Regions from separate parts of the Priestia sp. KCTC 13724 genome, predicted to be linked through region 1. Evidence: riboswitches for the same ligand, from Rfam matches in the RefSeq annotation. Region 1 holds a riboswitch; the other holds the start of a gene.
What was found. A riboswitch is a leader RNA that binds a small molecule or an ion and turns the genes downstream of it on or off. The one in region 1 is predicted to bind S-adenosylmethionine.
Positions count from the first base shown of each region.

Region 2: linked by a shared signal. The riboswitch ahead of AC1UFB_RS07530 (trans-sulfuration enzyme family protein) and the one ahead of AC1UFB_RS03050 (Na+/H+ antiporter NhaC family protein) in region 1 are both predicted to bind S-adenosylmethionine.

Region 1 is NZ_JBXDLD010000019.1:4,966-10,443, forward strand. Features, by position in the region: gene AC1UFB_RS03030 (transcriptional regulator SplA domain-containing protein) at 1-207, opposite strand, end outside; gene AC1UFB_RS03035 (LacI family DNA-binding transcriptional regulator) at 278-1,237, opposite strand; gene AC1UFB_RS03040 (hypothetical protein) at 1,316-1,459, shown strand; gene AC1UFB_RS03045 (avidin-fold protein) at 1,480-1,827, opposite strand; gene AC1UFB_RS03050 (Na+/H+ antiporter NhaC family protein) at 1,925-3,235, opposite strand; SAM riboswitch class I at 3,314-3,417, opposite strand; gene AC1UFB_RS03055 (ABC transporter permease) at 3,531-4,292, opposite strand; gene AC1UFB_RS03060 (ABC transporter ATP-binding protein) at 4,285-5,196, opposite strand; gene AC1UFB_RS03065 (YtoQ family protein) at 5,343-5,478, shown strand, end outside.
Region 2 is NZ_JBXDLD010000051.1:30,657-36,134, forward strand. Features, by position in the region: gene putP (sodium/proline symporter PutP) at 1-125, shown strand, start outside; gene AC1UFB_RS07515 (SIMPL domain-containing protein) at 237-902, shown strand; gene AC1UFB_RS07520 (hypothetical protein) at 953-1,219, shown strand; gene AC1UFB_RS07525 (trans-sulfuration enzyme family protein) at 1,271-2,449, opposite strand; gene AC1UFB_RS07530 (trans-sulfuration enzyme family protein) at 2,433-3,578, opposite strand; SAM riboswitch class I at 3,652-3,790, opposite strand; gene AC1UFB_RS07535 (CotH kinase family protein) at 3,885-4,961, opposite strand; gene AC1UFB_RS07540 (CotG/ExsB N-terminal domain-containing protein) at 5,017-5,478, shown strand, end outside.

The DNA of each region.
Region 1 (5,478 bases):
ATATGCTCGTTCTGCTTCTTCATAGCTTGTGTATATCGCATCATCATCTGATAATAAGTGATACGACTCATGTAAAAGCAGCGCAACGTCGCTGTTATTTTCAGGATGCTGAACTACTTCTCCCTGCGTAATATTGGCTACGTTTGCCGTATGAGGATTTCGATAGATCACAAAAACTTGGTCCCCAACATGATATTCTTTTTTCATTATGTCACCTTCTCTATTTCAGCTTTATTTCTATAGTGTCCGCACATAGTGACTTTATAATGGTGCTTTTTTACACTGTCTGACGTTCAATAAGCTTAAAAGGAAGTTCAATGTATTGAAGACTTTTATCAAGCACAAGTTTAAATAAATGCTCCCCCATTTCAAAAAGTGGTAGCTGAATAGTAGTAATGTCTAAATAAGCTGTTAACGGATGATTATCAAACCCAATAATCGCAATGTCTTTGGGCACTGATAAACCTTCTTTCTTACAGCGAGTTATAACTCCTACTGCAAGCTGATCATTGGTAACAAGCAATCCTGTTGGCCGGTCGTCCATTGCAAGCAAACGATCTACAATCATATCTCCATCTGTTATGTATAAGCAATCTGTGAATACCCACTCTTCTCGTATCGGTTCTTGCAACCTCTTCATAAAATCACCGTAAGCATTAGCTCGCTGTTCACTGTTTGTACCACTCATCCTGCCTACGCAGTAACCAATTTTCTGATGTCCGTGCTCATGCAGGTAAGATAGGGCTTTTTCAAAAGCTGCGTAATGATTAACGTACACGGACGACACCTTTTTAGCTTTTCCGTCTTCGCATACAACAACAGGGCCATACGATTGATACTCGCTAAGAACACTCCAATCATTTGCTCTAGAGCAAATGATGACACCATCTACCTGCTTGGTTTTCAACATATGAAGTGCTTCAATTTCCTTCTTTACATCGTAAGCTGTTTGGCACAATACAAGCTGACAGTGAGCGCTAAGTGCTTGCTTTGAAACCCCTTCAAGTATGACGCTAAAGTATGGGTGATTAATAAATGGAAGAACAACTGCAATCCGATTAGTCTTTCCTTTTGATAAAGTAACCGCATTGCTATTTTGCTCATAGTTGAGCTCATCCACGACTGCTTGTACACGCTCTCGCTTCTCTTCGCTTACATAAGGGTGATTGTTCAAAACTCGCGATACGGTAGAAACGGATACCCCAGCTTTCTTTGCAATATCTCGAATATTTACCATTTTTCTCTCCTTTTGCTCTTGTTCTGAAACGCGTTTCATCATTTATGCTGTTTTTATTATAACGAAAGGTGGTCATAAATGATGCTTGGATTGGTTATTTTATTTGTTTTATGCGGAGTTGAACTTTTACTAGCTATGGTAGCTTTAAAGCAAAAACCAGATTTATGGAAGGAGGTTGAATTCGAAGATTTTTATGATTTTTACGATTCAAAAAAGCGATAGAAACCTATCGCTTTTTCTAATTATTTATGTACAACCTCTTCAGTGATTGATCGACCTTTTGTCTGATCTATATCTAACCATTGCCACTCTTCATGTAGGCAAATCCTTCCGTCTGGCAAAACCTCCGGTGTAGAAAAGCATGTGCCTCCGCGAATTTCATAAGCTATGTTAACATGCTGATAGCGGAATGTAAGACAGCTCTTTTCGTCTATAGTCCCAACTAACGTCCCGTATAAAACGTCTCCACCTTCATACGTTGCGTGAATAATTCTGCCTTCTTGCTCATAGCGAAAGGTCGTATGAGAAGATACTTCACCGTTATCCGTATTCTGTACAGAGCGAAACACTCGATTCCTAAAACAAATCATCCTTTCACCTCTTTTTCAATATTCTAACATTTTAACTCTAAAAAAAGATGACATCAACCCTTCTTTCCGGTTGATGTCACCTAATGAAATGATGAAATTAAGCTATTTGTTTTTTAGCAGGTTGTTTATGAGTAAGCTTTGGATAATTAAAGACAATCGCTAAAATTCCAAATATCGCTGTTAAGATTGGATAAAATGCGAATGGCATTAGTTCAACTGAGGATACTTTTGCAAATTCTGATGCAATTAGCATTTGCGCTCCATATGGAACAAGTCCCTGCACGCTACATGAAAATAAGTCAAGTATACTTGCTGACTTACGGTTATCGATTTCGTATTCATCTGCAATCTCTTTTGCTAAAGACCCGACCGTAATAATTGAAATTGTGTTATTAGCTGTCGAAAGATTTGTCGCGCTTACTAATCCAGCAATACTAAACTCTGCGCCTTTTCTTGTTTTAATATTACGTGTTAATAGCCCAAGCAAGAAATGGATCCCTCCATTATACTTAATAAGTTCAACGACTCCACCAATTAAGATGCTGAGAATAATGAGTTCAGCCATACCGCCAATTCCTGTTGTAATAGCTTTTGCAAAGGTTGCTAGCGTATAGCTTCCGTCTGCCAATCCAATAATTCCAGCTACAACAATACCCCCTGTTAAAATTGCTAACACATTTAATCCAAGCAATGCTGCAACCAGCACTCCTATATAAGGAAGCATTTTTACAAAGCTAAAACTTTCAACATCTACATTAGAATTATTTCCAAGCGTCATTACTAATAAAAGAACCATTGTAATAATTGCTGCTGGTAATACAATTAGAAAATTCACTTTAAATTTATCGTTCATTTTTGTTTTTTGCGTACGAACCGCAGCAATTGTTGTATCAGAAATAATGGATAAATTATCTCCAAACATTGCACCGCCGATAACGGCTGCTACGGCTAGTGCTGCAGAAATATCCGTTTCAGCACTTACTCCAACTGCAATTGGTGTTAGAGCCGCAATGGTACCAGTAGAAGTACCCATCGCAAGTGAGATAAAAGCACCGATAAAGAATAATCCAACAACAAGCAAGCTTTGTGGCAAAACAGATAAAGCAAGGTTAACCGTTGAATCAACCGCTCCCATGCCGCTTGCTACTTCTGAAAAAGCGCCCGCCAGAATAAAGATAAAGACCATAATCATCAAGTCCGGATGACCTGCGCCTTTAGCAAAACGCTCAACCTTCGCATTTAGCGTTTCTTTCCGGTTCATCGATAAGGCAACGATAGCCGCTACAATAATTGCTACAAGTACAGGAAGCTTATAAAAATCACCTGTAATAATCCCCGAGCCTACAAACAAAGCTAGAAATACTCCTAGCGGCAGCAGTGCCCAACCGTTTTCTTTTTGTTTTCCCATGTTTACACCTCTTTGCATAAATAAAAGACCTCTTCATCAAGAAGAGGCCCTCTTATAATTCTTTATAAGAATACGCTCTTCTCATCTTTCAAACAAAATTGTTTGCTGGATTTGGCACCGCACTCTGTGAGTCAGTTGCCGAGACATCATCGGGCCAGTCCCTCCGTCTCTCTTGATAAGAAGTATAATATTTTTTAAATTTATTATTCAAAATTAACTCTTAACTACTTTAATATCTTTTACTTTCCTTGTCAAACACTATTGTAGAAAAACAAAAAGAAAGAAAATTCAAATATCAATTCGCTACGTCTCGCTTTAAGAAAAACAGCCAAGCCGTTCCAACAAAGAAGAGTAGATGAGCTATAATAATCAATAGAGAAAACGGTAGGGTCATCCCAGGGAAATACGTTTGATTTCCATCCATATATTGACTAAGGTTGGTGTTAGCAAACAGTAAAATAATTCCCCACTGTACTTGAAACTCAGATAAAATTCCAGCAAGCATTTTTGCTCCTACTCCAACAACAATGCCAAGACCAACTGCTAATGCACTATTTCTGAATACCGACGATAGCATAAACGCAAAAGCAACCATCATAAAGGTTTCAAGATATGAAACACCATATGCAATCCAGATACCTTGTCCTTCTTGACCATTAAAAGCTCCTCCTGAAAAGAAAATAATCCCCCAAATGATTGAAAATAAAAAGAAGGCAGCCAAATAGTACAAGCTAATAAAAATGCTAGTCAGGTATTTGGATAAAAGAATAGTTGAGCGACTCTTAGGACGAATTAATAGAAGTTTAATCGTTCCTTTTTCAAATTCAGATGCAACAATCGATCCAGCAGCGGCTACAGCAAAAAATTGGACAATAATTAAAAAGTTTGAAGTGAAAGCAACAAAGCCTGGCAACGTTTCTGTAATTCCAGCATTTGTTGTAATAGCTCTCATTATAAGAGCCATTCCAAGCGTTAAGACAGCGATTGCCAGAAATACGACTTTCGTGCTTTTTTTCATAAACCACTTCATATGTTCATTTTGTATTAAATTAAGCATTGAAATCTCCTCCCGTAACAGACATAAACGATTGTTCTAGCGATTCATAAATTGGAGTAATTTGGTATACTTCAATGCCTTCTTCCACTAGAAGTTTATTAATAGCAGCAGCCTCTTTCGGTTGAGCTTGTACAGAAAACTGCTTTTCTTTTATTGCACAAGTGTAGCCTTGATTTGATAGCAGATTTTCTGCTTTTTCTACAGCATCAACTGCAAATACAATCGTTAGGTTCTCTTCTGTATTACGCTTAGCTAATTCTTGAACAGATAGCAGTCTGCCGTCTTGAATAATCCCTACGCGATCACACAAGGCTTCCACTTCTTTCAACAAATGGCTAGCAATAAGAATTGAAATTCCTTCTTCTTTGCACAACCGCTTTAAATATGTTTTAAATTCAATCATTCCTGCTGGATCCAAGCCGTTAGTAGGCTCATCTAGTAGCAGTAGTGACGGTTTATGTAGAATAGCTTGTGCAACTCCGAGGCGCTGACGCATTCCGAGTGAATAAGTCTTTACCGGTTGGTGAATGCTTTTTTCTAACCTTGTTAGCTCGACCACTTCATCGATTCGATTTGCAGACACACCGTGCATTCGTGCAAAATGCTTTAAATTTTGATAACCTGTCAAATATCCATAAAACTCCGGGTTTTCAATGATTGCACCAATTGATTTGACAGCTTCATTAAATTGTTTGCGCTGGTCATGATTGTTAATGGTAACGTCTCCTGTTGAACTTACTAAACCTACAACTGCTCGAATAAGCGTAGTTTTACCCGAACCGTTTGGACCTAGTAACCCAAAGATTTCTCCTTTTCGCACAGACAATGATACGTTATCCAAAATAATTTTATTGCCAATCTTTTTCGTGACGTTATGAACCTGTAGTACCTCTCTCTCTGACATAATGTTCATCCTCTCTTCTATGTAATCCGTCTTTTATTTTTCCTTGTTTTGAGGTATTTGTCTAGATTAAAACAAACCATTCGTTTATTTTTCATTTTTTTGGTAAGCTATACGTATATATATTTTTTTATAAAGGGGATGCCGTTATGGAATTAGTCGTTTATTTAGCAGGACAAATTCATGATAATTGGAGAGACGATATCAAAAAGCAAGCGGAGGACTTAAAGCTTCCAATTACGTTTGTAGGACCGATGACGGACCATGATCGCTCGGATAATATCG
Region 2 (5,478 bases), on a different contig from region 1:
TTCCTGGTTTCGTACTAAGCTTCTTAGCTGTCGTCGTTGTCAGCTTGTTAACGAAAGATCCTTCAACGAAAGTTCAAGGTACTTTCGTTGAAATGGAAGAAACATTAGAAGAAGAAACTAAATAAATCCAAACGAAAGCTCGCAAACATCTTTTTGCGAGCTTTTTATTTTCTATACGTAGCCCAAGCTTTTTCTTCATACGTATATAGATAAGAGCTTATAAGGAGGTTTATAGCATGCATCCATCCATGTTTCCATATAATCACCAGCCCCCACCATCACGTGAAGGAAATGAGCGTGAGCTAAAAGTGATAGGAGAAGGCCGTATTACGGCTGTTCCAGATGGCATTTCCATTATTATCGGTGTTCGTACAGAAAACCTAAGCGTACAGCAAGCATTAAAAGAAAACACTACCGTTTCCAATACAATGATTGATGGCTTTCAAAATGCTGGAATTGAACAAAGTGATATTGAGACCGCATCGTTTACTATTAACCCAAAATATGACTACACTGATGGCAAAACGACATTAGTTGGATACGAAGTACAGCATTTATTTGAAGTTCATGTTGCAGATATTAAACAAGCTGGTGAAGTGTACGCTATCTCTGTTGCAAGCGGTGGAAACGTAGCAGAAGATATTCGTTTTTTTGTGAAAGATCCGATACCCTATGAAAAGCAAGCACTTTCTCAAGCCGTTCAGCACGCTGGAGAGAAAGCAACGGCTATTGCAGACACCCTAGGCGTTGCCTTAAACCCTATTCCGCTGGAAGTCACTGAACGGACTCAGCAGCCCCCTGGTGGCTATGTAGTGGCAGCTAAGACACTTGGGTCTGCTCCACCGATTCAAACGCAGTCTCTGACAGTTGTATCAGCTGTAGAAGTGACATACAGGTACTAGAGTATGTGTGCTAAACTAATACGTATATTAATAAAAGGAGTTTATGCATCGTGATATCAGATGAACAATTGTTTAGCGCCTATCAAAAACTTTGGGTAAATCGCTCTTTTTCCAACCAAGATAATCTTTCCGTTAAAGAAAAGTTATCCTATGCTATTCAAAAGGATTTACGTGATGAAATGACGCATCCTCGCGTTCGTAAATCTCCTGAGGTAAAATATGAACTGGCCGTTCAGCGGATTAACAATAGCAGTCTTGCTCATAGTGAACAGCTGGCTTTAATCGACCTGTATACAAAACTACTCAGAAATTGCTAAAAAAGAGGTTGTTTCTATTTAAATCTAGAAACAACCTCTTTTCTTCTATTATTATTTAGTTACGGCTTTTTCTTGAAAAGAAATTAGAGCATTATTAAAATCTTCTTTTAAATCCTCATACTCTTCCAGTCCAACTGATAAGCGTAACAGCGATTCTGTAATACCTTTTTCATCTCTCACTTCTTTTGGAATACTAGCGTGAGACATTGTTGCTGGGTGTGTTAAGATGGATTCAACTGCGCCTAAACTTACACCAATCGAAGATAAGCGCACGTTTTTTAATATATGCTGTGCGAGTTCATCATTGTTTAATTTAAACGAAATAATTGCTCCGTATCCGTTTGCCTGCTCAGTAATCAATTCATAATCAGGATGTGTCTTCAGCCCTGGGTAATAAACCGCTTCGACGTCACGTTGCTCTTCAAACCATTTCGCTAGCTCTAAAGCCGTTTGTTGTTGCTGATCTAACCTTACTTTTAATGTTTTAATGCCTCGTAGAAATAAGAAGCAATCCTGTGGCCCTAAAATAGCTCCAAATGCGTTTTGAACAAACTTTACTTCATCAGCAAGCTTTTCATCACTTACAACAACCAATCCACCAATTACATCGCTATGTCCACTAATATACTTTGTCGCACTATGAATGACGATATTTGCCCCTAAATTAATTGGTTGCTGCAAGTAAGGTGTCATAAACGTATTATCAACGATTGTTAACAGGTCATAGCGTTTAGCTAACGCTGCAACGCTTTTAATATCCGTTACCTGTAAGAATGGATTTGATGGGCTTTCAATGTAAATCGCTTTTGTTTGGCTCGAAATGACTTCCTCTACTTCCTCTACATTTGTCATGTTGACAAATGTAGTTTTAATACCAAACTTTGAAAATAATCTTGTTAATACGCGATATGTGCCACCATAGATATCGTTTGAAACGATAATTTCATCGCCTGCTTCAAATAAACAAAGAACAGATGATACAGCGGCCATTCCTGATGAAAAAGCAAACCCAGCAGCTCCATTTTCAAGCTGTGCAATCGTATTTTCTAAAGCTTCTCGTGTTGGATTACCTGAACGCGAATAGTCATAGCGCCCACCGTTTGTTTCGTCTTCTAGATTGAAAGTAGACACTTGATAAATGGGAACATTTACCGCTCCAAAATGTCCATCAATACCTGTTTTTGCATGAATTAAATTTGTACCAAATGAGTGTTTATTTGTTGTATGCATCAAATGCCTCCTTTAAGTCTTGAATTAAATCCTCTGCATGTTCAATCCCAACAGATAAGCGTAATAAGCAATTCGTTACGCCAACTCGATTTCGTATTTCTTCTGGAATATCTGCGTGAGTCTGACGAGCTGGGAACGTCATTAAGCTCTCCACACCACCTAGACTTTCAGCAAAGGTAATCACCTTTATATTCTCAAGTAAGACTGGCACAATTTGCGGGTCCGTTACAGCGAAGGAAATCATTCCGCCAAAGCCTCCTGCTTGTTGCTTCATTACGTGATAGCCTGGATGAGATTCAAGACCTGGATAGTACACTTTCTCAACCAGCTCATGTGAAGTCAGCCAATTCGCAATTTTCAGCGCATTTTCATTGTGTTTCTCCATGCGCAAAGCAAGCGTTTTAATACCTCGCAGCAACAACCAGCTATCTTGCGGACTTAAAATTGCACCTGCTGCATTTTGATAAAAGCGAATTTTTTCACCTAGCTCACGACATCGTGCAACGACTAACCCGGCTACTACGTCATTGTGACCACCAATGTATTTACTAGCGCTATGAATAACGATATCCGCTCCAAGAGAAAGAGGTCTTTGATAATAAGGTGACATAAACGTATTATCCACAATTGTTAACAAGTTACTTTCTTTAGCAAGTTCAATTATTCCTTTTAAATCCGTTACGTGCATCATTGGATTTGTCGGTGTTTCAATAAATAACGCTTTCGTATTCTGCTTTAATACTGCTTTAACTTGGTCTAAATGAGCTGTATTTACATACGTTACTTCTACACCTTGTTCTGCAAAAATATCATTTAAAACTCTGTATGTACCACCGTATAAATCTTCAGAGACGATTAAATGATCACCGTTTTTAAACAAAGCAAGTACAGCCATAACTCCTGCCATTCCCGAAGCAAATGCCGCTCCAACTTCGCCTTCTTCTAACGCAGTGATTGCATCTTCTAACGCTGTTCTTGTTGGATTAGCTGTTCTAGCATAGTCATATCCTGTGCTTTCTCCTAAACGGGGGTGTGCAAACGTAGATGCTTGGTAAATAGGTGTTGTAATGGAACCTGTAGCAGGGTCTCGATTGACGCCCGAACGAACAAGTAGTGTTTCAATATGCATAATGTCCTCTCCTCTTTGCAGTAAATAAAAAAAACTCTTCACAGATGGAAGAGCGTTCGCTTAATCACGACTTCTCTCATCTGTTAAAATACAATTGTTAAAATACAATCGTATTTCACAGGAATTAGCACCGTTCAAACTCACTGACTAACATATGGTTTGATGGTTGCCGGGCTTCGCAGGGCCAGTCCCTCCGCCACTCTGGATAAGAGTTTTATTAAGTTAATTATTCATTGTGTATACTTTAATAAAAATAACAAAGAATGTCAATAGAATTTTCTAAACAATTTCAATTATCTCATTTATTCAAAAAGACTTCATTGATTTTCTTATATAGGCTGCTCTGTCTTTAATAAAGTCACAAATAAACGCAGGTTCTTGATAAAAAGTAGCTAACTTGTGCTGTATATACGGATCTTTCTCTACATAAGGCAAAATCAGCTGGTGGAGTGCTTCAATCTTTGGTTTCATATAGTTAACAGTGAACTGATGATTTAGCGCAGAATTCATTTTTTCAATATATTGTTTCTTAAATTTTGATATGGCCAAAAGTCGTGCTGTTAACGTATTAAACCCTTCCATTCTCACATAGTTACTTTCCATTTCATCTCCGTTGACATCGCGCCCCCACGTAGCATCATAGTCCCAAGGAAGGAGTTCAAAGCACTTCGTATCACTGTTCCGGTACAAAGCATAGTTATGAACAAAACCATCAAAGTTTTGAAGACAAATTACTCCCACCAACCAGGCTAAATAGCGATCTACCTCCAAGTGCTCTTCAATGTTATCTTCAAACTCTTGATTCGTCCATGTATTCAAGTTATAAATAAAATATTCTAACGCTTCTTCATCTTTTCCGTACGCTACTTTTGTTTCGTATCCTGATTGAAGCGATTCTTTTGGCTTCTCATCCAAATCACTCATTAACGAGAAGTTGGCATCTCCGTCTACAGCGTAAAAGATAGAGCCTTTTGGCAAGCTACGCTTTGTTAAGAAGTACTCGTTTACCGATTCTAACTGTAAATAAACACCTTCATTTTTCCCGTTAATGGTGAGATGAACAAACTGTGATTTCGGTGATAGTACGCCAAGGTCTGAAAAGAAATCGAGCGATAGTTTATTGCGAACTAGCGATGGATCTTTATATTCTGCATTGAGATGAATTTCGTTGGTCTTCCCGAATTTATTTGGTGAATAAAACTCTATATAGTACGATTTCTTTCTCATTTCTCGGATGTGTGATCCCCTTAGAGTTAAGCCTATTTCATACCTCTTTTTATGAACTTTCATCACTGCGGGTATGGAATCTTCAGACCAGATGTCGGCCTTTAGTTCTTTAAAGTCCCGAACATTAGCAAAAACAGAATAGGTGGCAATTCCCATCTCTTTCCCTCCTTTTGGATACATTTTAAATTATATGAGCTCCTCTCCCACCGAGATGCTAGAAACTCCTTGGTTATTTCTTAAAATTCCACGTTTATCTCATAGCAAGTACGGCGTATTAAGCGTATCTTATGGTGAAAGGCAAAAAAATGATTCTCATAAGGAGGTTTTTAGATTGTATATTCAATCTAAGCGTATTCGTAAAGCTGCTGAATCTTTACAAAAATCAGAGCTAGGCAGATTTATGTATCAAGAACCAAAAGGTCATAGCTCAAAATGTTCATCTAAAAAAACAGCTCTTTCTCACAAAAAGACGGAGAAAAAGACAGAAAAGAAAACAGAGAAAAGAACGGAAAACAAGTACTGTACGAAAAGCTCACGTTCTCACAAAAAGCATCGTTCTCACAAAAAAGTAACGTGCTTCTGTAAAGAAAAGCATTCTCATAAAAAGCACCGTTCTTGCAAAAAACACTCTCACTCTACAAAGCACTCTTATAAAAAGCACCGCTCTTGCAAA